Linked DNA regions of Collimonas fungivorans Ter331. The protein of the gene in region 2 interacts with the protein of the main gene of each other region in a pairwise test. Links are inferred from orthologs where the notes say so. Each region holds a gene or a part of one and is shown on either strand. Other genes may lie near its edges. The genes, in order: tsaE and rlmB.

Region 1 (14,642 bases), 1.4 Mb from region 2 along the record:
CTGGTCTCGGCCGGATACTTCTTCGGCAACATCCCGGTCATCCGCGATCACCTGAACACCATCGTGCTGATCGGCGTCGGCGCGGCGGTGGTGCCGGTGGCGCTTGGCGGCTTGTGGAAGTTCTACAAGAAAATGCGCGGCGGCGCATAACTGCCGACGCCGGATGAAACAAGGGCGCGCTGCAAGCTTTTGCAGCGCGCCCTTGTTGTTTTCAAGCCTGCCGGATCAGGTCAGGCGGTTCCGCGCCAGCGGCGGATTGTGGGCAAAATACTTCTTGATGCCTTTCAGGACCGCATCGGCCATCTGGTCCTGGTAGGCATTGTCGGTCAGCCTGGCTTCTTCTTCCGGGTTCGAAATGAAGGCGGTTTCAATCAGAATGCTCGGGATGTCCGGCGCTTTCAGCACCGCAAAACCGGCTTGTTCCACCGCACCCTTGTGCAGCTTGTTGATGCCGCCGATTTCGCTCAGCACCGCGCTGCCGAGCTTCATGCTGTCGTTGATCTGCGCCGTGGTCGACAGATCCAGCAGCACGCTGGCCAGCTGGCGGTCGTGGCTCTTGATGTTGATGCCGCCGATCAGGTCGGCCGAGTTTTCCTTGTTGGCCAGCCAGCGCGCGGCGGTGGAGCTGGCGCCCTTTTCTGACAAGGCGAATACCGAGGAGCCGCGTGCGGTTGGCGTGACAAAGGCGTCGGCGTGGATGGAGACGAACAGGTCGGCCTGCACCTTGCGGGCCTTTTGCACACGGACTCCGAGCGGCACGAAAAAATCGGCATCGCGCGTCAGCATCACCCGCATGTTCGGCTGCTGCTCGATCTTGGCCTTGAGCCGTTTGGCGATGGACAGCACGACGTCTTTTTCACGGTTGCCGCCGCGCCCGGTGGCGCCGGGATCTTCACCGCCGTGGCCGGGATCGAGCGCGATCGTGATCATGCGCGTCAGGGTCGTGGTGCGGTCCGGTTTCGGGTCGATGCGGGCCACCGGTGGCTGCTCGGGCTGCGGCTGCAACGGCGGCGTCGGTTTTTGTTCTGGTTTGGTTTGCGCCACCGGCGGCGCGATTTCTCCCGGGTTGGCGGACGGCCATTCGCCTTTTTCTATCATCGCCTGGATCGGGTCGGGCGGATTGACCGGATACAGGTCGAACACCAGCCGGTGCTGGTAACCGCCTACCGGCGCCAGGGTAAACACCTGCGGCTTGACTTCTTCCTTGAGGTCGAACACCAGCCGCACCACATTCGGGCGGTTCTGGCCGACCCGGACTTGCTTGATATAGGGATCGTTAGGCTGGATCTTGGCGACCAGTTCCTTCAAGGTCGGATTGAGTTCGATGCCTTCGATGTCGACCACCATGCGGTCCGGGTTCTGCACCAGGAAATGGGTGGTTTTCAATTCGGCGTCGTTTTCCAGGGTGACGCGGGTGTAGTCGTCCGCCGGCCAGACCCGTACCGCGACAATCTGCGCGGCGCGCGCCGACAGCGGCGCCAGTACTGAAATGAGCAAAGTACCGCCGGCCTTGAGGATGGTGCGGCGGATTTTTGATTTTAGAGGTTTGGTGCAAATTTCAGTCGAGCGAGACATTGACTACCCTTATCAGATAACGCCTGCAATTCTACATCACGTCCCTTGTCGGAAACATCGGAAACACTCAGTAATACGCTGATGTCGGGCGGCGGCAACGCGGTGTCCGCCTTTTCCGGCCATTCGACGATACAGATGGTGTCGGGGTTGAAGTATTCGCGGAAACCGGCTTCCAGGAATTCATCCGGGCTGGCCATCCGGTACAAATCGAAGTGCATCACTTCGACCGCCTGTTGGGCTATCTGGATCGTATAAGGTTCCACCAAGGTGTAAGTAGGGCTCTTGACGTGGCCCTGGTGGCCGGCGGCATGCAGCAGGGCGCGGGTCAGCGCGGTCTTGCCGGCGCCCAGGTCGCCGTGCAGGTGGATCGCCAGTCCGGGCAGCAAAGCCCGGGCCAAGGCGGCGCCCAGCGCGTTGGTTCCGGCCTCGTCATGCAGGTGGGTTGTAAAATGCGGCATCTCGTAACATAGTCCTTTGTATCTAGTCTTTCTGAAACACACCAGCCATGGCAGTAATCGACCAAAATCTAAGCGCGCTAGCCACCACCATCAAAGCCTGGGGGCGGGAGCTTGGTTTTGCCGATGTCCGCATCAGCGATGTCGACCTGGCGCAGCAGGAGGCTGGTTTCGAGGCATGGCTGGAGCTGGGCTATCACGGTGAGATGGATTATATGGCAGCGCACGGAATGAAGCGCGCCCGGCCTGCCGAACTGGTGCCCGGCGCGATCCGGGCGATCGCGGTGCGCATGGATTACCTGCCGCGCGCCTATCAGGATGACCAGGGCAGCTGGCGCCCGCGCGAGCAGGCGCGGCTGGCGCCGGCAGCCGCCGGCAGCGCCACTATCTCGCTGTATGCGCGCGGCCGCGATTACCACAAGGTGCTGCGCTCGCGTCTGCAGCAGCTGGCGGACCGCATCAAGGGCGAAATCGGCGAATTCGGCTATCGCGTGTTTACCGATTCGGCGCCGGTGATGGAGGTAGCCCTGGCGCAGAAGGCCGGCCTGGGCTGGCGCGGCAAGCACACCTTGCTGCTGAATCGCGAAGCCGGCTCGTTTTTCTTCCTTGGCGAAATCCTGACCGACCTGCCATTGCCGGTCGACCAGGCCATCAGCTCGCATTGCGGGCAATGCAGCGCCTGCATCGATGTCTGCCCGACCCAGGCGATCGTCGGCCCTTACCGGCTCGACGCCCGCCGCTGCATCTCTTACCTGACGATCGAGCTGAAGGGCAGCATCCCGGTGGAACTGCGGCCGCTGATCGGCAACCGCGTCTACGGCTGCGACGATTGCCAGCTGTTTTGTCCATGGAACAAGTTTGCGCAGCCGTCGACGCTGGGCGATTTCGACGTCCGCAACGGTCTTGACCAAGCCACGCTGGTGGAGCTGTTCGGCTGGAGCGAAGAGCAGTTCAACAGTCGCATGGAAGGCAGTCCGATCCGCCGCATCGGTTACCAGCGCTGGCTGCGCAACATGGCGGTCGGCCTTGGTAATGCCGCAGCGGCAGGCGCCGGCTCGCCAGAGATCATTGCCGCCTTGCAGCAGCGCAGCGACTATCCGTCCGAGCTGGTGCGCGAGCATGTAGCCTGGGCGCTGCAGCAGCACGGCATCGATTAGTGCTGCAGCACCCACAGCCAGAATGGCAAAGTCAGCGCCGACAACATGGTGCCGGCGGAAATCATGAACGCTACCAGAGGACCGTTGCCGCCCATCCGGGCCGCCAGGATATAAGCGCTGGAGGCGGTAGGCAGGGCGCAGAACAGCACCACCAGCTGCAGTTGCGACGGCGCTAGTCCCAGCCACTGCCCCAGCAGCCAGGCCATGGCCGGCAGCGCCAGCAGCTTGATCGCCAGGAAATACCCGGCCAGCGCCTTGGCCCGCTGCACGCCGCTCAGGCGCAGGCCGGCTCCCACCAGCAGCAAGCCCAGCGCCAATGCGGCGTTGCCGAGCCGCGACAAGACCGCGCCCGCGACTTCCGGCAGCGGCAATCCGGACAAGCTGTACAAGAGCCCGCAGGCGGTAGCGATCAGCAGCGGATTGCGCGCCAGTTCCTTGAACAGGCCACCGCTTTTATGCGCCAGGGCATGGACCGCAGCCAGGTTGCACAAGGGCACGCCAAAGCCGATCAGCATCGCCATCATGCCGGTGGCCTGTTCGCCGCCCAGCCTGGCGGCCAGGGCCAGCGCCATGTATGAATTGAAGCGGTAGCCGGTTTGCATGCCGGATTCATAGTCCATCGGCGCCGCCTTGATCCACGGTTTGCCCAGCCAGGTCAGGAAGATGGCGCCGAGCAGCGCGCCCATGCCGATCATCAGCATCTTGCCGCTGGTGTCGAAGCTGAGCGGGGTGCGGGCGGTGGAATAAAACAGCAGGGCAGGGAAGAGCAGGAAATACACCAGCTTTTCCGCCCCGGTCCAGAACTCAGCGCCCCAATTGCTGATGCGGTGCAAGACGGCTCCCAGCAGGATCAGCGAAAAATCAGGAAACAACAGGTTGACGATATACATGGAGTGGCGGATATTGTTAAAAAGTGAGCTCGATTGTCGACACGCGGGGCCGTCCTGAATAATTCCCGGGGCTAGGCGCTAAAGTTAGTTTCTTGAGGGAAATTTAGCGAAAATTGATGAGTATTAGTTTGATAAGGGTTTAGTGTAAACCTATGTTGTTTAGTCAAAATGATTCATATAAATTATTTGTTAAATCCGGGTAACACCTGTTACAGTGCGACCACACTAGAGATTGCGGCTTGCAAAAGCAGCAAGTAACTAGATGAACCGGATTCCGGTTTCCGGCAAGTAGTTTTATGTAGCACAGAATTTAAGTCCACGTCCGGCGAGGGATTTGCCAGCGGGATTGAATCAACAAGATTGAATCAATGGGATTGTAGGTGGTGGTGCATAAGAACGGTAATTGATACCGGGGATACTGAGGAGACCGTGCATTCCAAATGAAGCTGTCTAAACAGCCGGGAGTGCATAACGAAGTAATTTGAGGCGCATCGACAGATGCGCCTTTTTTATTTTATCCTTCGGGTATGAATATAATTTCAGATAACCCGTTGAAGCGCGTTACAGGCGGCCAGCTGCCCGCGCAGCACTTCACGGCAGTAATCGCCGCGCCGTTCGGTGCGATGGGGATACGCACTGAAGCGGGCCTGGTTTACGAACTGGTCTATCTGCCTCCCACCTTCCACGAAAAAGACGCCACCGACGCACTGGCCGATCGCGCTGCAAAGCAGATCGGCCGTTACCTGGAGCAGCCGGATTTTCGTTTTGACCTGCCCCTGGCGCCGTTGGGCACCGCTTTCCAGCACAAGGTCTGGAAAGCGATTGCAGCGATACCGCGCGGGGAAGTGCTCACTTACGGCCAGGTCGCCAAGCTGATAGGGTCGGCGCCGCGCGCGGTGGGCCAGGCCTGCGGCGCCAACTGGTTTCCGCTGGTGATTCCCTGCCATCGCGTGACGGCGGCCGGCGGCATCGGCGGTTTTTCCCATCACGACGAGGCCGACGGTTTCCATTTGCGGGTCAAGCGCTGGCTGCTGGAGCACGAAGGCGTGGCCGGCCTGTGAGAAGGTCCAAGGCACAGAGCGAAGCCAAACCGGCGCTGAGCGCCGAACATCAAACCGCGATCGACGAATTCTGCGACAACCTGTGGCTGGAAGACGGCCTCGCCAAGAATTCGCTGGAGGCATACCGGCGCGACATGACCCTGTTTGCGCTGTGGCTGCAGGAACAGCCGGACGGTAAATCGCTGTTCGCAGTCCATGCCGGCGACCTGAATGCCTATTTCCTGGCCAGGCACGACAGCAGCAAGGCCACTTCATCGAACCGCCGGCTGGCGGTGCTGAAGCGCTTTTACCTGCTAGCCTTACGGCAAAACCGCATCAGTGCCGATCCTTGCCTGCACCTGCGTTCGGCCAAACAGGCGCCGCGCTTTCCCAAGATCTTGTCCGAAATTCAGGTGGAAGCGCTGCTGGCGGCGCCCGACGTCGCCACGCCGCTGGGCTTGCGCGACCGCACCATGCTGGAGCTGATGTACGCCAGCGGCTTGCGGGTATCCGAGCTGGTGCTGCTGAAATCGCTGGAGGTCGGCATGAACGAAGGCGTGCTGCGGATTACCGGCAAAGGCAACAAGACGCGCCTGCTGCCGTTCGGCGAAGAGGCGCGCAACTGGATCGTGCGTTATCTGAAAGATGCGCGCGGCCAGATCATGAACGGCCAGATGGACGACGCCCTGTTCGTGACCGCGCGCGGCGGCGCCATGACGCGCCAGATGTTCTGGACCCTGATCAAGAAATACGCCGCCAAGGCCGCGATCAACGCGCCCTTGTCGCCGCATACCTTGCGCCATGCATTCGCCACCCATCTGCTCAATCACGGCGCCGACCTGCGGGTAGTGCAGCTGCTGCTGGGACATGCGGATATCTCGACTACCCAGATTTACACCCATGTGGCGCGCGAGCGCCTGAAGGCGCTGCATGCCGCACATCATCCGCGCGGCTGAAACGCGGTTGAAACTGCTGGAGGAGGATAGTTTTATTGGTATAATGCAACTTTTTTTGGCGTTGAATTCTGCATCCTCGCAATTATTCTCCTGTATCCTGTAGTACATCATTCAAGAGTCTATTTAGGGGGCGCAATTGGCAAAAACGAATTTTCAGTATGAAAAACGGCAAAAAGAATTAGAAAAGAAGAAAAAGAAGGAAGAAAAGCTGAAGCGCAAGCTGGAGAAGGGTTCTTCCACCGAAGTTGAAACAGAGGATGGAGCCGAATCCGAACTGCCGGCAAGCGGTGAACCTGCTTCCGATGAGCCTAAGCAGCCTTAAGCGCCGCCAGCCTGGCCAGCGCAGATCAGCGGCAGGGATTGTCGCTGCATCGGGTCTGGCGACAACATGATTTGCCAGCAGACGCTGCGGCCCGCCGCACTCAAGTAGCCCGGTATGACAAAACATATTTCAGAGACCCCGGCGACGCAATTCTTGCGCAAGCACGGCGCGGTCTTTTCAGAACATCCCTATGCATATGAAGAACACGGCGGCACCACGGTGTCGGCGCGCGCGCTGGGCGTGGACGAACACCATGTGGTGAAGACGCTGGTGATGCAGGACGAGGCGGCCAAGCCGCTGATCATCCTGATGCACGGCGACCGCAAGGTGTCGACCAAGAACTTGGCGCGGCAGATCGGCCGCAAGTCGGTGGAACCCTGCAAGCCGGAAGTGGCGAACCGCCATTCCGGCTACCTGATCGGCGGCACCTCGCCGTTCGCCACCCGCAAGGCGCTGCCGGTGTATATCGAAGAGAGCATCCTGGCCTTGCAGAAGATATATATTAACGGTGGCCGGCGCGGCTACCTGATCGGCATGGCGCCGCACAGCGTGGCCGACCTGCTGCAGGCCAAGACAGTCCAGTGCGCGCTGGACGAGTAGGTCCTGAACCAACCAAAAGAAAGAGACACGCATGTACATATTGTTATTCACGGTTGCCGCCTACCTGATCGGTTCGGTATCGTTCGGCATCATCACCAGCAAACTGTTCGGGCTGGGAGATCCGCGCACCTATGGCTCGAATAACCCCGGCGCCACCAATGTCCTGCGCAGCGGGAACAAGACCGCGGCCGCCCTGACCCTGCTCGGCGACGGTTTCAAGGGCTGGCTGGCAATCTGGCTGACGCAGCGGTACGGGCCGCAATTCGGCCTTGGCGACGGTTCGGTGGCGCTGGTTGCGGTGGCGGTCTTCCTCGGGCACCTGTGGCCGGTCTTTTTCCGTTTCGCCGGCGGCAAGGGCGTGGCGACCTTGTTCGGCATCCTGATCGGCATCAGCCTGTGGCTGGGCCTGGCGACTATCGCGACCTGGCTGATCGTGGCTTACGCATTTCGCTATTCTTCGCTGGCAGCCCTGATCGCCAGCGTCTTCGCGCCTTTTTTCTATGCCTTGATGGAAGGGCCGGACATGATCCTACTGGCGATAGTGGTGATGAGCGCCTTGCTGATCTATCGCCACGCCAAGAACATCGGCAACCTGCTGGCCGGCAAGGAAAGCCGCATCGGCGCCAAGAAGAAGAGTGGTAATGCGGCATGATAATAACCAGGAAAATCGCAACCGGGAATGTCGGCGCCCGGCAATTATTAATCCAAGGAGAAAACATGAAGAAGCTGATTCTGATAGCTGCCGTGAGCGCTGGCATGTTGCTGAGCGCCGTATCGGCGCAGGCGGCTGACCGGACACTGATGCTGCCCGTTGCAGGAGCGTTGGCCGTTAACGACGCCCAAGGCCGCTTGGGCGACAGCGTCCGTTTTTATTTTGGCGACCAGCGGACGCCAAAGGTGTTGGAGAAGTTTGGTGGTGAAAAGACCAGCCAAAGGACCAACGCGTTTGGCAAATCCGATGAGAAAGCCTGCAACTGGGTGTTTCTGTCAGCGATGCTGCATTTGCAACAGCGTGCGCAGGATCTGGGGGCGAATGCGGTGGTCAATATTGTCAGCAACTATAACAATGTAGAGCATGCCAGCGCCACCGAATTCGAATGCCATGTCGGCGCGATCATGGCTGGCGTGGCCTTGAAGGGCGAATTTGCCAGAATCGCCAAATAAAGCCGGCTAAAGAGAGCCGCTGATCAGGCCGATAATCGGCTTGCATCCTGCCGAAGTCGTTTCCCGGGCAAATAAAAAAGCGCTAGCCATCTTGGGTTTAGCGCTTTTTTACTTAGATTTCCCGCAGTTGTTATATCGAATTAGCTATAAGTCGAATTTTAATGATGTTTATATGCAATTATTGTTGCATTGCGCCATGAGAAATGTGTCCGAGATTCGGCTTTCTGATCCCATGAAGTTGAAAAGGGATAGGCGTTGTTTTATGTGAGTTCGTCTTGCTATGCAGCATATTTTCGTATTGTGAAATCAAATATCGCTATTTGGAAATCAAAAAAACTCCTGTTAGAATTTGGCACCCGTCTACATAGTGACGTAGATGCTTGCGACCCAACCCGCCAGTCCGGTGCCAGATCGGACAAGCGCACATATTCAGGAGACTCAGCATGTCAGCCCAGCTCGACCAGGTTTTGGCCCAGGCCGCCAACGATCCAGATGTCATTGAAACCCAAGAGTGGCTGGACGCGCTCGAAGCTGTTATTGAAACCGAGGGTCCTGAACGCGCCCATTACCTGATGGAAAGAATGGTCGACCTGGCCCGCCGCCGCGGCGCCCAGATCCCGTTTTCCAGCAATACCGCTTACGTCAACACTATCCCTGCCCACATGGGCGAGCATTGCCCGGGCGATCTGGAGATCGAAGAGCGCCTGCGCTCGTGGATGCGCTGGAATGCGATGGCGATGGTGGTCAAGGCCAACCGTCTCGACGGCGACCTCGGCGGCCACCTGTCCAGCTTTGCTTCGCTGGCCAACATGCTCGGCATCGGCTTCAACCATTTCTGGCACGCTCCTTCCGAAAACCACGGCGGCGACCTGCTGTACATCCAGGGCCACTCGTCGCCCGGCGTCTATGCCCGCGCTTTCCTCGAAGGCCGCCTGACTGAAGAGCAACTGCTGCATTTCCGCCGTGAAGTCGATGGCAAAGGCCTGTCTTCCTACCCGCACCCGAAGCTGATGCCGGATTTCTGGCAATTCCCTACCGTATCGATGGGCCTGGGCCCGCTGATGGCGATCTACCAGGCGCGTTTCCTCAAGTACCTGCATGCACGCAGCATCGCCGATACCGCCAACCGCAAGGTCTGGGCTTTCTGCGGCGACGGCGAGATGGACGAACCGGAATCGATGGGCGCAATCGGCATGGCCGGCCGCGAACGCCTCGACAACCTGGTGATGGTGGTCAACTGTAACCTGCAGCGCCTGGACGGTCCGGTGCGCGGCAACGGCAAGATCATCCAGGAACTGGAAAGCGATTTCCGCGGTGCCGGCTGGAACGTGGTCAAGGTGATCTGGGGCGCAGGCTGGGACGACCTGCTGGCGCGCGACAAGGAAGGCATCCTGCAGCGCGTGATGATGGAAACCGTCGACGGCGAATACCAGAACTACAAGGCGAAAGATGGCGCGTTCGTGCGCAAGCATTTCTTCGGCAAGCATCCGAAGCTGCTGGAACTGGTCAGCAAGATGTCCGACGACGACATCTGGCACCTGACCCGCGGCGGCCACGATCCGCACAAGATTTACGCTGCCTTCAAGGTGGCGCAAGAACACAAGGGCCAGCCTACCGTATTGCTGGTCAAGAGCATCAAGGGCTACGGCTTCGGCAAATCGGGCGAAGCGCGCAATACCGCGCACAACACCAAGAAGCTGGACGACGAAGCCATCAAGGCCATGCGCGACCGCTTCCAGCTGCCGATTTCCGACGACCAGCTGCCGAACGTGCCGTTCTTCAAGCCGTCCGACGACACCCCGGAAATGCAATACCTGCACGCTCGCCGCAAAGCGCTGGGCGGCTATCTGCCGCAACGCCGCCAGAAGGCCGACGAAGAGCTGATCGTGCCGGAACTGTCGGCATTCAAGGGCGCGCTGGAACCGACTGCCGAAGGCCGCGAGATTTCCACCACCCAGGCTTACGTACGCATCCTGAACACGCTGCTGCGCGACCCGAGCCTGGGCCAGCGCGTGGTGCCTATCATGGTCGACGAGTCGCGTACTTTCGGCATGGAAGGCCTGTTCCGCCAGATCGGCATTTTCAGCCAGGTCGGGCAGCTGTACGAGCCGGTCGATAAAGACCAGGTGATGTACTACCGTGAAGACAAGGCTGGCCAGATTCTGCAGGAAGGCATCAACGAAGCCGGCGGCATGAGCTCGTGGATTGCCGCGGCGACCTCGTACTCGACCAACAATCGGGTCATGATCCCGTTCTACACCTACTACTCGATGTTCGGCCTGCAGCGTATCGGCGACCTGGCATGGGCAGCCGGCGACATGCGCGCCCGCGGCTTCCTGCTGGGCGGCACCGCCGGCCGCACCACGCTCAACGGCGAAGGCTTGCAGCATGAAGACGGCCACAGCCACGTGCTGGCGTCGACCATCCCGAACTGCGTGCCTTACGATCCGACCTTCTCGCACGAAGTGGCAGTCATCATGCATGACGGCCTGCGCCGCATGGTCACCAACCAGGAAGACGTGTTCTACTACCTGACCCTGATGAACGAGAACTACAGCCATCCGGGCCTGAAGGAAGGCCAGGAAGAGGGCATCATCAAGGGCCTCTACCTGCTGCAGGAAGGCGGCAAGAAGAGCAAGCTGCGCGTGCAGCTGATGGGTTCCGGCACCATCCTGCGCGAAGTCATCGAAGGCGCGGCCTTGCTGGCCAGCGACTGGGGCGTCGATGCCGATATCTGGTCGGCGCCGTCGTTCACCCTGCTGGCCCGCGACGGCCAGGACGTCGAGCGCTGGAACATGCTGCATCCGACCGAAACACCGCGTCTGGCGCACATCACCCAGTGCCTGAAAGACACCGCCGGTCCGATCATCGTTTCCACCGACTACATGCGTACCTTCGCTGAGCAGGCGCGTGCTTTCGTTCCAGCCGGCCGTACCTACAAGGTGCTGGGCACGGACGGCTTCGGCCGTTCCGACACCCGCGCCAAGCTGCGTGAATTCTTTGAGGTCAACCGTTATTATGTGGCGGTGGCGGCATTGAAGGCGCTGGCCGACGAAGGCAAGATCAAAGCCTCGGTTGTCGCCGATGCGATTACCAAGTATGGTATCAATCCGGAGAAACCGAATCCGGTCACGCAATAAGGTACTGGTCTTGATAACTGAGCAATAAGCAGTACTAAGCCAGTATTAAAATTTCCACGGCTGTGCAGCACGGGTCTGAATTTTCTGAAAGGAAACTCAGGCCCGCGTTATACAGCGGGCAGAATGAATGGAGCTAAGCGATGAGTATGGTGGAAGTCAAAGTCCCGGATATCGGCGACGTCAGTGAAGTTGAAGTCATTGAATTGATGGTCAAGGTCGGCGACACGGTAAAGGTCGACCAGTCGCTGATCACGGTCGAATCCGACAAGGCCAGCATGGAAATCCCGTCCAGCCATGCGGGCGTGATCAAGGAATTGAAAGTCAAGCTGGGCGACAAGGTCAAGGAAGGCACTTTGGTGCTGGTGCTGGAAGCCGATGCTGCCGCAGCGGCGCCGGCTAGTGCCGCGGCCGCCGCACCAGCTGCGGCGCCTGCAGCAGCCGCTCCGGCTCTTGCGCCAGTCGCGGAAAACAAGCCAGCGCCGGCCGCTCCCGCGCCGGCACCGGTAGCAGCTCCGGCGCCAGCCGGCGGCAGCATCCCGCATGCGTCGCCGTCGGTGCGCAAGTTCGCGCGCGAACTGGGCGTCGACCTGAGCAAAGTGGCCGGCACCGGCATCAAGGCCCGCATCACCCACGAAGATGTGCAGAATTACGTCAAGGGCGTGATTTCCGGCGCGGCCAGCGGCAGCGCAGCTGCTGCGGGCGGCAAGGGCGGCAGCGGCGTCGGCCTCGACCTGCTGGCATGGCCGTCGCTGGATTTCAGCAAGCAGGGACCGACCGAATTGCTGCCGCTGTCGCGCATCAAGAAGCTCAGCGGCCCGAACCTGCATCGCAACTGGGTCATGATCCCGCACGTCACGCAATTCGACGAAGCCGATATCACCGAACTGGAAGAATTCCGCAAGCAAGCCAACGACAGCTTCGCCAAGGCCAAGTCGCCAGTCAAGCTGACCATGCTGGCGTTCGTGATCAAGGCCAGCGTCGCCGCGCTGAAGAAATTCCCGGCGTTCAACGCCTCGCTCGACGGCAAGGGCGAAAACCTGATCCTCAAGCGGTACTACAACATCGGCTTTGCTGCCGATACGCCGAACGGCCTGGTGGTGCCGGTGATCAAGGATGCCGACAAAAAAGGCATCAGCCAGATCGCCCAGGAAATGGGCGAGTTGTCCGCACAGGCGCGCGACGGCAAGCTGAAACCGGCCGACATGCAAGGCGCAACCTTCACGATTTCATCGCTGGGCGGCATCGGCGGTACGGCGTTCACGCCTATCATCAATGCCCCTGAAGTCGCCATCCTGGGTTTGTCGAAAGCCTCGATGAAACCGGTCTGGGACGGCAAGCAGTTCGTGCCGCGCCTGATGATGCCGACCTCCCTGTCCTACGACCATCGCGTGGTCGACGGCGCCATGGGTGCGCGCTTTAGCGTCTACCTGGCCGAAGTGCTGGCCGACATGCGCAAGACATTGTTGTAATGTAGGGTGGGCACTCCGTGCCCACGCGCTGTATCCGTAACACGCGCATCCGCGTGGGCACGGAGTGCCCACCCTACGGGTCAATTGGCATACAGATGGAGAGCAATTATGACTACCTGCGTTGTCGTCAAAAAAAATGGGCAGATCGCGATTGCATCGGACTCGCTGGTGACGTTCGGCGATACCCGCTTGTCGCATGCTTACGAGGTCAACAACAAGATTTTCCAGATCGGCGAATCGTACATCACGCTGGCCGGCACCGCCGCCCATTTCCCCGTGATGCGCAAGCTGCTGACGGCGATGGGCGAAGAGTGCAGGCTAAATAGCCGCGATGAGGTGTTCGACACCTTTTCCAAGGTGCACACCATCCTCAAGGACCAGTATTTCCTGAACACCAAAGAGGATGAAGACGATCCCTACGAATCGTCGCAGATCACGTCCCTGGTCGCCAATCCTTACGGCATCTTCGGCGTGTATTCCTATCGCGAGGTGTTCAGCTTCGATCGTTTCTGGGGCATAGGCAGCGGCCGCAATTTTGCCCTGGGCGCGATGTATGCGGTGTATGACAAGGACGTCAGCGCACAGCATATCGCCGAGGTAGGAATTCATGCCGGCGTTGAATTCGATAAAAGCTCTGCCATGCCTTTGCGCATCCACAGTTTTGAAATGAAAACCGCGCCTGACGCCGAGCCTGGCGCATAAGCGGCACACGGCAGCGGCGCACGGCACACAACAATTTTTTCCTCCCGACGGAGGAGCGAGCATGGAGCAAACGCTATGAGTATGGTTGAAGTCAAGGTCCCGGATATCGGCGACGTCAAGGAAGTGGAAGTCATCGAACTGATGGTCAAGGTAGGCGATACCGTCAAGGTCGACCAGTCGTTGATCACCGTCGAATCGGACAAGGCCAGCATGGAAATTCCGTCGAGCCAGGCCGGCGTCATCAAGGAAATCAAGGTCAAGGTAGGCGACAAGGTCAGCGAAGGTTCGCTGATCCTGGTGGTGGAAGCCGCCGGCGCCGCCGCGGCAGCTCCGGCAGCGGCAGCTCCGGCGCCGGCAGCAACCGCTGCGCCAGCGGCCGCCGCAGCCCCGGCCGCCGCCGGCGTTGCCAGCACCATCGAAATCAAAGTGCCGGATATCGGCGACGTCAAGGAAGTCGATGTCATCGAGCTGATGGTCAAGGTAGGCGACAGCGTCAAGGTCGACCAGTCGCTGATCACCGTCGAATCGGACAAGGCCAGCATGGAAATTCCTTCCAGCCAGGCCGGCGTCATCAAGGAAGTGAAAGTCAAGGTAGGCGACAAGGTCAGCGAAGGTTCGGTGATCGTGCTGCTGGAAACCACCGGCGCCGCTGCAGCCGCACCGGCTGGCGCAGCTCCTGCTCCGGCAGCTGCGCCAGCAGCGCCAGCCGTGGCGGCTCCGGCGGCCGTCCGTTTCGCCGGCAAGGTCGACATCGAATGCGACACCATGGTGCTGGGCGCCGGCCCCGGCGGCTATACCGCTGCCTTCCGCGCTGCCGACCTCGGCCAAAGCGTGGTGATGATCGAGCGCTACCCAAGCCTCGGCGGGGTTTGCCTGAACGTCGGCTGTATCCCGTCCAAGGCGCTGCTGCATGCGGCCAAGGTGATTACCGAAGCGGAAGAAATGGCGCATTTCGGCGTCAAGATGTCGGCGCCGGAAATCGATATCGACGCCTTGCGCGGCTGGAAGGAAAGCGTCATCAAGAAACTGACCGGCGGTTTGTCCGGCCTGTCCAAGGCGCGCAAAGTGCAGGTGCTGACCGGCAAGGGCGAATTCAGCTCGGCCAATACGATTACGGTAGCCACTGCCGACGGCCCGAAAGTGGTCGGCTTCAAGAACGCGATCATTGCCGC
Region 2 (14,748 bases):
GCTGTATGGTCGCCTGACTTACCTGCGGGACATGCCCGAACTGAACTTGCCGGGACTGCGCAATACCGTGCTCGGCACCAGCTTGGAAATGGGCGACATCTGGCAGACCCGCGAAGCCTTCGGCACCGGATCTTACAAGAAAAGCGCGAGTGTATTCTTGGGCGGCAGCAGCTTCCTCGGTCCACTGTATTTCGGCGCCGCGATCGCACCGCGCGGCGTCTGGAACCTGTATCTGCAATTGGGGCGGGTATTCTAGGATTGCCGCGGCACGACGTGTGTCGGGTCTTGTATCAGGTCTTGTCTGCGCCGCGCACCCGCCGCGGCGGCGCCGGCGGATAACCGAAAAATTCCAGCACGCTGTTGGTGACCTGCTCGCGGTCATTGTCGACGCAAATCATGTGGTAACTGTTTTCCAGCACCACCACGCGCACGTCCGGTAGCGTCGCCTGCAGGAATTCGGCCGATTTCAGGCTGGTCAGTTCATCTTCGCGCGCATGCACCACCAGGGTGGGGCAGGTAATCCTGTGGGCCCCGGCCAGCACCTTCCTGCGCAGGCGGTCGACCTGGCGGATGCAAGCCAGCGGCACCCAGCGATAATGAAAATTGTCGCCGCGCGCGAACTTGGCCTTGACGATGGCGCGCACCGTGGCGTTCTTGATGCCGAACGGTTCGTCTTCCTCGACTTTCATCCTGCTTGCGACACCCGGAATGCAATACACCAGGTGCCGCAGCTGGCGATACCACGGTGTCGACCAGCCATCGATGAACACCGGCGGCGCCAGCGTCACCAGCTTGCCTTTGCTGTGCTGCACCCGTTCGCACAGCGCCAGCGCCAGCAGCGAACCCAGGCACATGCCCATCACGTGGAACGTGTCGTATTGCGGCGCCAGTTCTCGATAGCTGGCGGTGACCGCATCGAGCCAGTCCTCGTAGCTGACCGGCACCAGGTCCTCCGGCTGTCCGCCGTGGCCGGGCAGGGTGACGGCGTGGGTTTCCACGCCGGCGCGCTGCAGCACTTTGTGCATCGAGCCGAGATCGAATTGGGTGCCGCCCAGGCCATGAATCAGCAGGGCGCCGGTGCGGACGCTCATATGACAATAGACCCTGAGCTCCGTTGCTGCGCATCCTCCTTGAGATTGAGGCGCCAGGCGCCGGCCACCATGGCGACCGATTCGTCGGCGTCCAGCAGCACTGCGCTCATGTCGCTGACATGGCTGACTTCTCCGGCCGGCAGCAGCAGGCGGAAACCGAAATCGGGGCGGGCGTCGTCGTCGCTGTCGTCCAGCCAACGGCTGCGCAATGGCTGGCGGTCGTCGGGATGGACATGCGCCAGCACCTGGTCGAGTTCGCTGAAAGCGGCGTTGCTTACGCCCAGCAACCCTTGCAGGTCGCCGTTCCAGCACAGTTTTTTGCTGTGCGGGTCGATGCTGTAGACCAGTTGCCGGCTGACGGCCAGCGCCAGTTCGACGTCGCTTTTCCATTGCGCGGCGTCTTCGTGCAATTGTTCGCGGGTGGTCTTGAGGGCGCTGATCAGCAGGCAGAGCAGAGCGGCGACGGCAAGGTAAAGTTGGGCTTCCAGCAGCGAATGCCTGGAAAAAATGTCGGAAAAAGCGGCAAACGGTCCTTCGCCTTGCACCGTGTTGAGCAGGGCGAAAAAGGCTAGCATGGCAACTGCCAGCGAACCGCCGCGGCCGCCCCACAGCAAGGTGACCACGGCGGCGAAAAACAGCGGGATGTAGGTCAGCGCAAAATTGACGCCGGCCGAAAATTTGCTGATGCTGTTGCCGTCGAAAATCACAAAAGCGGTCACGCCCAGGGCCAGGAACGCCGCCAGGCCCAGCAGGAAATCGCTGCGGTCCATGCCGCCCGAGCGCATGGCGTGGAAACGCGACCAGCCGGCCAGCACCGGCGTGACGATCAGGATGCCGACCAGGTCGGATGCGGCCCAGATGCGTGCCGTCGGCCAGAACGGCACGTGCTGCACCAGCGTGAACCAGGCCGCGCCGATGGCGGCGCTGACCGCGCTGCAGGCGACGGCGGCGATCAGCAGGCCGCGTACGAAATACAAACCTTCCATCGGCAGCTGCGCCTTGCGCACCAGCGCCACCACGATCGCGGCGATGCCGATTTCATCCAGGGCGAACAGCGCCACGCGCAGCAGGTTGCGTTCTTCGATAACACCCAGCAGCAGCTGCGCCAGGACGAAGCCGATCACCAACGGCAGCCAGCGCGCGGTCCTGGTCAGCATGAATGCGGCGACAGTGACGCCGGCCGGCAGCCAGATATAGCCGGTGGTCGCAATCGGGCCGTTGAGCTGGTGCGACATGTAGCCGGTGACCAGGTACAGCAAGCCCCACAGCAATGCTATGACAGTTTGGTTGGTCAGTTTCACGGTCGATGTCCTTATGGCGTTGATGTTCTTGCCCCAAAAAATGCGGTGCGCAAGATGTCGCTCATTATATGGTGAATCTGGAAAGAATTTGGCTATGGGAAATGCCGGCCATGCGGCTGTCAATGTTGACAGTTACGCAGCGATGGGGCTTGGCCAGAGAATCGATCGGCTGGCAGCTGTTCCCCTTACTTCAATTCTCACTTTCCGGAGGTCCAATGAAAAAAGCATTGTCTTGTCCGTCCAGGATCACATTATTGCTGATGCTCGCGGCGCCGCTGCTGGCGCAGGCGCACGGCTACATCGATGCGCCCAAATCGCGCGCGTTCATGTGCAAGACCCAGGAGAATACTGCGTGCGGCGCGATTCAATATGAACCGCAAAGCGTCGAGGGGCCGAAGGGATTCCCGGCGGCGGGGCCGGCCGACCCGCGCCTCGTTCAACTTGCAGCCGTTCTGCATCATCAAAGGCGGCTTCGCGCCAGTCAGCAATACCCATGCGAAGCATAGCTGCACGATTCCGGCCGGCCGCAGCGGCTATCACGTGATCCTGAGCACCTGGAATATCGCCGATACCGGCAATGCCTTCTACCAGGTAATCGATGCCGAGCTCCCCGCCGCAGCCGTGGTGAATCCGCAAAAAGTGATGATCAGTCCATTCTAGTAAACAGAGGGCGGCATTGCCGCCCGTTGCAACCGGATCAGGATTGGGCGAGCCGATAACCGCCCGGAACTTGCCGTGCCTGGATTAATGCGATTTGCTGATAATATGCATCGTGTTTGCGCACATGGCGCGCCGCGATGCCCGGCGAATGCTGATATCCACTACGTATCCCGGATCAGCTCGGAGAAATACTGGGAATTTTGCGGAGAGCCAGGCCTTCATATCTGCATACGAAGGCCTGGTCTATGGTATATGGTGCCCACGGAGGGACTCGAACCCCCACACCTTGCGGCACATGGACCTGAACCATGCGCGTCTACCAATTCCGCCACGTGGGCTTGAGAGAGCGAGATTATAAGCTAATGTACGAATAAGTCAACCTAGTCATAACGATATGTAGATATAAATTGCTTGGTTAGGAGAATGTCACAATCCTCCGTTACACTAACCATTGATGAATAACAACCTGTTGAAAATAGCCTTTTGAGCCAATATTCCTACACTATCCCCAGCCGGGAGGAAATTCTCGGCCTTCTGCGCACCTCTGCCGAGCCGCAAAACGCCGCCGCCCTGGCTACCGCGCTTAGCGTCAAACCTGATGAAATGGACGGTTTGACGCGCCGCCTGAATGCCATGGAACGCGACGGACAGATCAAGCCCGACCGCAGCGGCGTCTACAAGCTGACCAATTCCCCCGGTTTTATCGAAGGCCGCGTCAGCAGTCACCGCGACGGTTTCGGCTTCCTGATATCGGACGAGGGCGGCGACGACGTTTTCCTGCCTGAGAAGGAAATGCAGAAAGTGCTGCATGGCGACCGGGTGCAGGCGCGCATCATCGGCACCGACCGCCGCGGCCGTCCGGAAGGGACGATCGTCGAGGTTGTGTCGCGGGCGAATACCCATGTGATCGGCCGCTTGCTCAATGAAAACGGGGTCTGGGTGATCGCCCCCGAAGACAAGCGCATCGGCCAGGACATCATCCTGGCGGGGTCGCCGGGCAAGGCCAAGGCTGGACAGGTAGTGAGCGTCCAGCTCACCGAGCAGCCTTCGCGTTATACCCAGCCGGTCGGCAAGATTGTCGAAATCCTGGGCGATATCGACGACCCGGGCATGGAAATCGAAATTGCCGTACGTAAATATGGCGTGCCCCACGAATTTTCCGAAGCGGCCAAGAAACTGGCCGCCAAGCTGCCGGGCGAAGTACGCGCGGCCGACCTCGGCGACCGCGTCGACCTGCGCGATGTGCCGCTGGTGACGATTGACGGCGAAGACGCACGCGACTTCGATGACGCCGTGTATTGCGAACCGATCAAGATCGGCCGCGCCAACGGTTACCGCCTGATCGTGGCGATCGCCGACGTCAGCCATTACGTCAAGCCTAACGACGCCCTGGATGTCGATGCGCTGGAGCGCAGCACCTCGGTGTATTTCCCGCGCCGCGTGATCCCGATGCTGCCGGAGAAACTGTCCAATGGCCTCTGCTCGCTCAATCCGGATGTCGATCGCCTGACCCTGGTGTGCGATGCAGTGATCAGCGCCAAGGGCGAGATCAAGGCTTACCAGTTCTATCCCGCGGTGATCCATTCGGCGGCACGCCTGACGTATACAGAAGTAGCGGCCATCCTGGGCAATACCAAGGGCCCGGAAGCCGCCAAGCGTCCCGGCCTGGTGCCGCATCTGCTGCATCTGTATGAAGTGTTCCACGCTTTGCTGCAGGCACGCCAGGCGCGCGGCGCCATCGATTTCGAGACCACCGAGACCTACATCGTCTGCAACGCCGCCGGCAAGATCGAGAAAATCCTGCCGCGCACCCGCAACGATGCACACAAGGTGATTGAAGAGTGCATGCTGGCGGCCAACGTCTGCGCTGCCGACCTGATGGAACGCCACAAGCATCCCGGCCTGTTCCGTATCCATGCGCATCCGACCAAGGAAAAGCTGGCGGTGCTGCGCACCTTCCTCAAGCAGGTCGGCCTGACGCTGGCCGGCGGCGACACGCCGTCCGCCTCCGACTATGCCGCTCTGATGCCGAAGATCAAGGCACGGCCGGACGCCTTGCTGCTGCAGACCATGCTGCTGCGCTCCATGCAGCAGGCGGTCTACAGCCCGGAAAACATCGGCCACTTCGGTTTGTCGTATGAATCGTATGCGCATTTCACCAGCCCGATCCGGCGTTATCCCGATCTGCTGACCCACCGCACCATCAAGGCGATCCTGCAGGGCAAGCGTTACGAACCCAAGGGTTTCGACACCAGTTCTCTGAACACCATGCTGTCGCCGGCCGGCCGCAAGAAGCAGGCGGAAGACAAGGCGGCGGGCAAGAAGAGGAACGAGGGCAGCCTGGCGGTATGGGAAGCGCTCGGCGTCCATTGCTCAGCCAATGAGCGGCGCGCCGACGAAGCCTCGCGCGATGTCGAAGCATGGCTCAAGTGCTATTTTATCCGCGACAAGCTGGGCGAAGAGTTCACCGGCGTGATTTCCGGCGTCGCTACGTTCGGCATTTTTGTCCAGCTCGACGCGTTGTACATCGAAGGCCTGGTGCATGTCACCGAGCTGGGCGCGGATTATTTCCAGTACGACGAAGCGCGTCACGAATTGCGCGGCGAACGCACCGGCATCCGTTACCAGCTGACTGACCGGGTGACGGTGCAGGTAAGCCGGGTTGACCTGGACGCCCGCAAGATCGACCTGCGCCTGGTCAACGAGCCGGGCATCAAGACCGTGCTCAAGAATGAAGCACGGCGCGCCGACAATGAACAAGGCCGGGGCGCCAAACCGAAGGCCGGCGGCAAGGCTGCGCCGCCGAAAAAGACCGGCAGCAGCAGAGTCACGACTGCCGCCAAGACCACTGCTCCAAGCAAGACCAAGAAGGCCAAGACCGCCAGCGTCGCAGAAAAGACGCGGGCGCCGAAAGCCTTCACGAAATCCAGCAAGCGTAAAAGATAGATTCTGAGAATATGAAAAGTAAAATGATTTTCGGCTTTCACGCCGTCACCGCGCGTTTGCGTCATGAAGCATCGTCGGTGGAAGAGATTTATGTGGATGCCGGCCGCGTCGACCGCCGCATGCAGGAACTGTTGAATGCCGCCAAGGCGGTTGGCGTGCGCGTGATCCCGGTGGATGACGCACGTTTGTCGAATATCGTCGGCACTCGCCGCCACCAGGGCGTGGTGGCGAAAGCCGGCGAACTGTCGCTGGCGCGCAACCTGGATGAACTGCTCGATGCCATCGTCGGTCCGCCGCTGCTGCTGGTGCTGGACGGCATCACCGATCCGCACAACCTGGGCGCTTGCCTGCGGGTGGCTGACGGCGCCGGCGCCCATGCCGTGATTGCACCGAAGGACCGTGCGGTAGGCTTGAACGCTACTGCCGCCAAGGTCGCCAGCGGCGCTGCCGAAACCGTGCCTTACATTACCGTGACCAACCTGGCGCGCACCTTGCGCGAGTTGAAGGAACGTGAAATCTGGCTGATCGGCACCAGCGAGGACGGCGAAAAAGGGTTATACGAAGCGGACTTTTCCGGCCCGGCGGCCCTGGTCATGGGCTCCGAAGGCGAGGGCATGCGCCGCCTGACGCGTGAAACCTGCGATGTGCTGGTCAACGTGCCGATGTTCGGTTCAGTCGAAAGCCTGAACGTATCGGTGGCGTCCGGGGTCTGCCTGTACGAAGCCCGCCGCCAGCGCACGGTCAAGGGTTGTTGATTCTGTTTTCGCAGCGTTCATGCTGCGTCGGGTCAGCCATCTTTTTGGCCGCTGATTAGGTCGCCATGTAGTTCACAAGACGGCGATTTACGACTCGAAAGCAGTCCGAAGATCACTTTCGATATCGTTAGCGTCCTCCAGGCCGAAGTAAAAACGAGCGCAATTTCCACTGAGGGGGAGGCGCTTCGATGAGGGCCAAGCGGATGGGTCAAAATGATTCACAAGGCTGATGGTGCCGCCCCAGCCATAGCCCACTTTGATCACCTTGAGGCAATCCAGGCGCTGGATATCGGGAGCAATTCCTTAAAATTGTTGACGATAAATGTCGTGGCGTTGATGGCCGGTGTTATCGGTGAGCTAATGCTCTCTAAGGGGAAAGGGCGATCTGAGCTAGAACGGTTGAATTTGATTTCCTCATTGCTACTCCTTGCGGTAGCACGTGATGCTACGGGTGACCGAATTTTGTTGGGAAATCGATCGATCCGTCCATCCGAGCATGAGACCAGATCCAATAATGACTGCTATTCCCAATCCTTTTAATGTATCCGGAAAGTCCGCGAACAGCAGAAAGCCAAGTCCTATTGCTGATGCGATTTCAATATAACTCAATGGTGCTAGAAGTCCTGCCGGCGCCAAACGATACGCTTGGATATACATGAGGTGGATTAGGCTTGCGAAGAGTCCCATCACTACGAGAAGCGTCCAAGCGGAAGAGTCAATTGACGCGATCATATGAAATTCCATGATGTTCCCCAAGGAGCCAATGGCGAGTATCACCCCGAGAGAAAGTGTACCGCCAAGACCGGCATATAAATGCATGACGAGGGAAGAATCCGACTTTGAGAGATGGCGACCGAGCACGAGATAGATTGCAAATAGGATTGCACAAATGAGCGGGAGTGTTGCCACCGGGCCGAGTATGACTAAATTCGGCTGGATCACTAACAGCGTCCCGCCGAATCCGGCAAAGACCGCCGCGATGCGCCGAAGATCAGGTTTCTCCTTGAGAAATACAACGGCGAGAATGGTTACGATCATGGGTTGTATAAAAAATATGGCGATAGCATCTGCCAGTGGCATAGCTTTCAGCGCCACAAAAAAAACAATACTTGCGGCTGCTAACAGCATACCCCGTAACAGGTTGAGCCGAAGGTTTTGAACGCGTAGAGCGGACCAGCCTCCGGAGGCCAGGAGGAGCGGAAGTGCAGATAACATCTGCAGTACGCAGCGTGCGAATGCAATCATAACCACTGGGATGCCATAGTTCTCCCCCAGGATTTTTGCCATGGCATCTGGAATCGGCGTCAATAGCGCGGCCGCAGTCATCAACGTTGCACCCTGCTTCAATGACGTGGATTCAGACCGCTTGGTCGAAGCACCTTCATTCAATATTTTTTGTTTGAATTTCATGGCCGCAATTACTCAGAATGCTGGTACGAGTCGTTTTGTAGCTGCATCACAGAACTGCATAAAGGGCCCAGCCATGACGATGACTTCACTGAAGTTATCGCCGTACATGGATGCACACAACTCGTCCAAGAGTTCTTCTTCGGAAAAGACGAATTTTTCATTTGCCTTGATCTGATGCATTACATTCTCTATAGAGAATGGCTTGTATCGTATGGAGGAGCTGAGAGGGACTGAAACCCTTGACCTCGTCGCCAATGGCAACGCGCTCTCCCAACTGAGCTACAGCCCGTTTTGATTAAAAAACAACAAAATCGTGTATGTTATGCTAAGGCGGACCAGGTGGAATTACAAGTCAAAATGACATGCTGCGAGCTGCCTTCATTCGAGGAACTCAGCAAGAATCAGCTAAAGCTTAAGGCCGGTGGGATGAGGCAAAGACGGCTGGCGTAATTTGGAATAACATTACGCCTCCGCATTCATACGACACCTTTATGTTCAGCCGCATTCGTGAAGACATTGCCAACATCATGGCGCGCGATCCCGCCGCCCGCACCCAGTGGGAAGTGCTGACTTGTTATCCCGGCCTGCACGCCATCATCCTGCATCGCTGGGCGCATCATTGCTGGCACAACGGCTTCAAATGGCCGGGGCGTTTCATTTCGCAGGTTGCCCGCACCTTTACCGGAATCGAGATCCATCCCGGCGCCACCATAGGCCGGCGGGTATTCATCGACCACGGTTTTGGCGTGGTGATCGGCGAAACCGCTGAAGTCGGCGACGACTGCACGATCTACCAGGGCGTCACCCTCGGCGGTACTTCGCTGAACAAGGGCGCCAAGCGCCATCCGACGCTGGCGCGCGGCGCCATCATCGGCGCCGGCGCCAAAGTGCTGGGCGGCTTTACAGTGGGCGAGGGCGCCAAGATCGGCTCCAACGCGGTGGTGGTCAAGGAAGTGCCGCCGGGAGCGACTGCGGTGGGCAATCCTGCGCGCATCGTCCTCAAGGAAAACGTCAGCGGCAAGGACGAGGCCGCGGCCCGCATGTTTGCCGCCTACGGCGTTACCCCCAATGGCGACGATCCCTTGTCCAAGGCCTTGCATGGCTTGATCGACAATGCCGCCGCGCAGGAACATCAGATAGAACGCATCATCGCCTTGCTGAAGAAATCCGGCATCGCCTGCGAGGGCTTGCCCGAGCTAGAGAAATTTGACCCGGACCAGCTGAACAAGCTGGTCGAATAAGACGGCGCGCCAGGAGAGCAAGCAATGAATCAAGAAGTGAGCAGCACCCCGGCCGGCGATGAAGCGGCGGCCGGTTCCGGCAGCGCCGACGCATTTCTGGACCAGTTTGAAATCCGCGTGCTGGCGGTCCTCGCCGAAAAAGAAGCGCTGACGCCGGATAACTATCCGCTGTCCCTGAATACCCTGACCAACGGCTGCAACCAGCTCTCCAGCCGCGATCCGGTGATGGCTATCGCCGAATCGACTGTACTGGACATCCTGCAGCGGCTGATGCAGCGCAAGCTGGTGGTTGAAGTCAACCAGGCCGGCGCCCGGGTTGCCAAGTACGAACACCGGATGCGCGTCAAATGGCTGCTGGAGCAAGACAAGCTGGCGGTATTGACGACCTTGATGCTGCGCGGGATCCAGACCGCGGGCGAATTGCGCAGCCGCAGCGGCAGGCTGCATGAATTTGCTTCGGTGGGCGAAGTCGAAACGGCTTTGCAGTTCCTGGTCGATAAATATCCGTCGCTGGTAGCGCGCCTGGCGAAAGCGCCCGGCACCAAGGAGTCGCGTTATGCGCATCTGCTGGCGGGAGAGGAAATACTGGAGCAGCAGGCGATCGCGGATGCGATGTCGGGCAGCGCATCGGTGGTGAAAAGCGGCAGCCAGGACCGGATCGCCCAGCTTGAAGAAGAAGTTGCCGGCTTGCGGCGGCAAGTGGATGATTTATCGGCGCAGTTTGCCGAGTTCAAGCGGCAGTTTGATTAATCGGCCAGTTGCTGGCCGTCATGGCCAAAACGCCGGATCACGCCGTCCGCATCAATCGCAATCCAGCCGCCTCGCTGCGCCTTGACGTCATACTCCCAGTCCGGCAATACGTAGCGGGTGCGGGCAGTCTCGCCGGCGCCTGAGAGGTGGCGCGCGGGCCGATGCGTGTGGCCGTGGATCAGGGTGGCGGTTGCGGTGCTGTCGAACAGGGCATCGATCGCTGCCGGATTGACATCCATGATTTCCATTGTCTTGTGGCGCTGTTCTTCCTGGCTTTCCTTGCGTACGCCGGCGATGATCGCCTTGCGCTGCGCCAGCGGCAGCGCAAGGAATTGCGCCTGCCATTGCGGTTGCCGCACTTGCGCGCGAAATTCCATGTAGGCCAGGTCGTCGGTGCATTGCGCATCGCCATGGGCGATCGCCAGGCGCTGCCCGCCCACCGTGATCACCGACGGGTCGGGCAGCATGGTCAGGCCGGCTGCTTGCGCAAAGCCGTCGCCAACCAGGAAATCGCGATTGCCGGCGATCCAGAAAACCTGCACACCGCTATCGCTGACTTGCCGGATCGCTTCGGCAATTTCACGATTGTACGGCGTTTCCAGGTCATCGTCGCCAGCCCAGTACTCGAACAAGTCTCCCAGCAGATACAGTTGTTGCGCCCGCTTTGCCTGTTCCTGCAGGAAGTCCAGGAAGACCTGGGTGGTGCGCGGGTGCGCTGCCTGCAAATGCAGGTCGGAGATGAATAGCGCAACTGGTGCGCCGGACTGGTTCGAGACTGAGGCTGTCATAAGAAGGAGTCTGGATTAAACGACTTCAGCTTTTTCGATGACGACATCATCTGTCGGCACATCGGCAAACATGCCGGAACGGCCGGTTTTCACGCCTTCGATCTTGTCGACGATGTCCTGGCCTTCAACGACTTTGCCGAAGACGCAATAACCCCAGCCGTCCTGGCCTGGGTAGTCGAGGAAACTGTTGTCCTTGACGTTGATGAAAAACTGCGCGGAAGCCGAATGCGGCGCCGAAGTACGGGCCATCGCCAGTGTGTAAGGCTTGTTCTTGAGGCCGTTCTTGGCTTCGTTTTCGACTGGATCGTTGGTCGGCTTTTGTTTCATGCCAGGCTCAAAACCGCCGCCTTGCACCATGAAGCCAGGGATCACGCGGTGGAAAATCGTGCCGTTGTAGTGGCCGGCATTGACATAGGCCAGGAAGTTTTCCACGCTCTTTGGCGCTTTTTCAGCTTCGAGTTCGATCTTGATCGTGCCGTGGTTGGTAGTGAGGAGGACTGCCATGGTGTTTCCTATCAGATGGTTGAAAATTGGAAGGACAAAAACGGTATTTACTTGGTTACTGTAGCCGATTGGATGATAACCGGGGTGGTCGGCACGTCCTGGTAGGCGGTCTTTACTTTCTTGATCTTGTCGACCACGTCCATGCCCTTGATGACCTGGCCGAACACCGCGTAGCCCCAGCCGTCGCGGCCAGGATAGTTGAGGAATTCGTTGTTGGTGGTATTGATGAAGAATTGCGCGCCGGCCGATTGCGGGTCCGCGGTGCGCGCCATGGCGACGCTGTAAGGCACGTTCTTGAGGCCGTTCTTGGCTTCATTCTCCACCTTGTTCGGCGCCGGCTTCTCTACCATGTCCTTGGTCATGCCGCCGCCCTGGATCATGAAATTCTCGATGACACGGTGGAAGATGGTGCCGTTATAGTGGCCGCTGTTTACATAGCCCAGGAAATTCTTGACTGTCTTCGGCGCTTTTTCCGGATTCAGCTCGATGACGATGTCGCCCATATTGGTTTTCAGCAGGACATGGGGCTTGTCGGCAGCGCTGGCAATCGAAGGGTTGCCCAGCAAACAGGCAGCCGTCAGTGCAGAGGTCAATGCCAGGGTGAACGCGCGGCGGGACAGGCTAAGAGATGCTGGCATAAAAATCCTTCATGTGGGTAGGAGCGTTTGTGGTGTATTTTCGCTTTTCACTAATGATATACTCCGGCGAAAAGCAACATTTTATCAAACTAAGCACTGCAAAAGAGTTTTGGCGATTCAGTTGTACTGATGTCCGCACCGCAAGTGCGCGAATGGGTAAAACGGCGTGCAATATTTTTCTGCCTTATTGCTGTACTTTAATTCTGTGCCTTATTTCTGTCCGTAGGCAGTAATTTCCCATGAGCGACTTGAAAATATATAACACGCTGGCGCGTGAGAAGCAGCCGTTTTCCCCAATCGAACCAGGCAAGGTCCGCATGTATGTCTGCGGCATGACGGTTTACGACTATTGCCATCTTGGTCACGGACGAGTGATGGTGGTGTTCGACATGGTGCAACGCTGGCTGCGGCAGTCGGGCCTGGACGTCACCTATGTGCGCAACATTACCGATATCGATGACAAGATCATCAAGCGCGCCGTGGAAAACGGCGAGACCATCTCGCAGCTGACCGGCCGTTTCATCCAGGCCATGGACGAGGATGCGGCCGCGCTCGGCGTGCAAAAGCCGGATCACGAGCCGCGTGCGACAGCGTTCGTGCCGCAGATGCTGGCCTTGATCGAAAAACTCGAACATAAAGGCTTGGCATACCAGGGTAGCGACGGCGACGTCAATTATTCGGTGCGTGATTTTGCCGGCTACGGCAAATTGTCGGGCAAGTCGCTCGACGATCTGCGCGCCGGCGAGCGGGTCGACGTCAACCTGGGCAAGCGCGATCCGCTCGATTTCGTTTTGTGGAAAGCGGCCAAGGACAGCGAGCCGGAAGAGGTCAAATGGACTTCGCGCTGGGGCCAGGGCCGCCCGGGCTGGCATATCGAATGCTCCGCCATGGCCGAGCAATTGCTGGGCGAGCAGTTCGACATCCACGGCGGCGGCCAGGATTTGCAGTTCCCGCATCACGAAAATGAAATCGCCCAGTCGGAAGGCGCGCACGGCCACCGGTTCGTCAATTACTGGATGCATAACGGCTTTGTGCGTATCGACGACGAGAAGATGTCCAAGTCCTTGGGAAATTTTTTCACGATCCGCGACGTCCTGAAAAAATACGATGCGGAAGTGGTGCGCTTCTTTATCCTGCGCGCGCATTACCGCAGCCCGCTGAATTATGCCGACAGCAACCTGGACGACGCCAAGCATGCATTGACCCGCTTGTATACTGCCCTGAAAGAAGTCTCGGCAGACAGTTTGCCGCTGGACTGGAGCGAAGCCCATGCCGCGCGCGTGGCGCAAGCCATGGACGACGATTTTAATACGCCGATGGCGATCTCGGCCTTGTTCGACCTCGCCAACGAAGTCAACAAGAATCGTTCGCAGGCAGCGGCGCGCCAGCTGAAAGGTTTGGCCGGAGTGCTGGGTTTGCTGCAGCGTTCCCCTGAAGATTTTTTGAAAGGCCGCGCACTCGCCGGCGGCGAAGTTGTCGGAAATGGCATTGCGCAAGCGGCTTTGTCAGAGCAAGATATCCTACTCAAAATTCAAACTCGTCAAGCGGCAAAAATAGCCAAGGATTTTTCTGCTGCAGACCTGATTCGCAAGGAACTGCTGGCCGAAGGCATCTTGCTGGAAGATAAGCCCGGCGGTCAAACCGAATGGCGAAGGGCCTAAACGTATGCAAAAAGCGATAGCTGTCGACTCCAGGTTCTTCGTGCCTTCGTATTGGGAAGACGCCAAGGCCGAGTTGATGAAGCGTGACCGTATCATGCGTAAATTGATCCCGCAATTCGGCGACCTGCACCTGGTTGGCCGCGGCGAGGCGTTTACCACGCTGGCGCGTTCGGTGGTCGGCCAGCAGGTTTCGGTCAAGGCGGCGGAATCTGCATGGCAAAAATTTCTGTTAGTCTGTCCCAAGACGACTCCGGCCCAGGTATTGAAAGCAGGTCCGGAGCAACTTGCGGCTTGCGGCTTGTCTAAGCGTAAAGCGGACTATATTCTTGACCTGGCCGACCATTTCAAGGCAAAACGGGTCAATGCCGAGCAGTGGATGGAGATGGACGATGAGGATGTCATCGCGGACCTGACCCAGATCCGCGGCATCGGACGCTGGACAGCGGAGATGTTTTTGATATTTAATTTGCTCCGGCCCAATATATTGCCTTTGGATGATTTAGGATTGCTTAAAGGCATTAGTGTGAATTATTTTTCGGGAGAGCCGGTTTCGCGCAGCGATGCGCGCGAAGTGTCGGCCAATTGGGAGCCATGGCGTACCGTGGCGACCTGGTATCTATGGCGTAGCCTGGATGCAACGTCTGCAGAATATCAAGTCATTACTGAGTAATAACTTATTACGTATTCATTAGTAATTTATTCGGTAATGATGGTTTTAAACAAGGGAACAATATGAGTAAAACAACATTTCTCGGCTTCGAGCAACCGATCGCCGAATTAGATGCCAAGATCGAAGAGCTGCGTTTCGTCCAGGACGATTCGGCGGTGGACATTTCGGAAGAAATCGATCGCTTATCGAAAAAAAGCCAGCAATTGACCAAGGATATTTACGCAAAGTTAACGCCTTGGCAAGTTTCCCAGATTTCACGGCATCCGCAGCGTCCTTACACCATGGACTACGTGAATGAAATCTTCACGGATTTCCATGAACTGCACGGCGACC

What was found.
Region 1: the proteins of rlmB (region 2) and tsaE interact in binary tests that used the Escherichia coli proteins (3 or more experiments, as listed by UniProt). The link is inferred for Collimonas fungivorans Ter331 from one-to-one orthologs.

The regions. Positions count from the first base shown.
Region 1 is NC_015856.1:4,147,083-4,161,724, reverse strand. What follows is about bases 287-3,135. They hold tsaE (tRNA (adenosine(37)-N6)-threonylcarbamoyltransferase complex ATPase subunit type 1 TsaE), read right to left. Parts: upstream 2,034-3,135; coding sequence 1,539-2,033; downstream 287-1,538. Other genes in these bases: queG (tRNA epoxyqueuosine(34) reductase QueG), read left to right, coding at 2,081-3,135; CFU_RS18555 (N-acetylmuramoyl-L-alanine amidase), read right to left, coding at 287-1,575. In the rest of the region: CFU_RS18560 (VTT domain-containing protein), read left to right, coding at 1-150; more of CFU_RS18555, read right to left, coding at 226-286; more of queG, read left to right, coding at 3,136-3,187; CFU_RS18540 (AEC family transporter), read right to left, coding at 3,184-4,077; CFU_RS18535 (methylated-DNA--[protein]-cysteine S-methyltransferase), read left to right, coding at 4,605-5,138; site-specific tyrosine recombinase XerD, read left to right, coding at 5,135-6,073; CFU_RS18525 (hypothetical protein), read left to right, coding at 6,210-6,395; ybaK (Cys-tRNA(Pro) deacylase), read left to right, coding at 6,510-6,995; glycerol-3-phosphate 1-O-acyltransferase PlsY, read left to right, coding at 7,027-7,647; CFU_RS18510 (excinuclease ATPase subunit), read left to right, coding at 7,713-8,159; aceE (pyruvate dehydrogenase (acetyl-transferring), homodimeric type), read left to right, coding at 8,603-11,299; aceF (dihydrolipoyllysine-residue acetyltransferase), read left to right, coding at 11,440-12,768; CFU_RS18495 (MFS transporter), read left to right, coding at 12,877-13,470; lpdA (dihydrolipoyl dehydrogenase), read left to right, coding at 13,546-14,642. UniProt on the Escherichia coli protein: Required for the formation of a threonylcarbamoyl group on adenosine at position 37 (t(6)A37) in tRNAs that read codons beginning with adenine.
Region 2 is NC_015856.1:2,788,674-2,803,421, reverse strand. Bases 4,927-7,881 are described here. They hold rlmB (23S rRNA (guanosine(2251)-2'-O)-methyltransferase RlmB), read left to right. Parts: upstream 4,927-6,009; coding sequence 6,010-6,753; downstream 6,754-7,881. Other genes in these bases: CFU_RS12105 (DMT family transporter), read right to left, coding at 7,174-7,881; rnr (ribonuclease R), read left to right, coding at 4,927-5,998. In the rest of the region: CFU_RS12140 (patatin-like phospholipase family protein), read left to right, coding at 1-256; CFU_RS12135 (alpha/beta hydrolase), read right to left, coding at 291-1,091; CFU_RS12130 (MASE1 domain-containing protein), read right to left, coding at 1,088-2,392; CFU_RS25190 (lytic polysaccharide monooxygenase), read left to right, coding at 2,608-2,898; CFU_RS23855 (lytic polysaccharide monooxygenase), read left to right, coding at 2,834-3,052; more of rnr, read left to right, coding at 3,536-4,926; more of CFU_RS12105, read right to left, coding at 7,882-8,163; CFU_RS24885 (hypothetical protein), read right to left, coding at 8,176-8,343; cysE (serine O-acetyltransferase), read left to right, coding at 8,655-9,404; CFU_RS12090 (YceH family protein), read left to right, coding at 9,429-10,154; CFU_RS12085 (UDP-2,3-diacylglucosamine diphosphatase), read right to left, coding at 10,151-10,942; CFU_RS12080 (peptidylprolyl isomerase), read right to left, coding at 10,958-11,446; CFU_RS12075 (peptidylprolyl isomerase), read right to left, coding at 11,494-12,084; cysS (cysteine--tRNA ligase), read left to right, coding at 12,324-13,745; CFU_RS12065 (DNA-3-methyladenine glycosylase family protein), read left to right, coding at 13,750-14,415; CFU_RS12060 (acetyl-CoA carboxylase carboxyltransferase subunit alpha), read left to right, coding at 14,478-14,748. UniProt on the Escherichia coli protein: Specifically methylates the ribose of guanosine 2251 in 23S rRNA.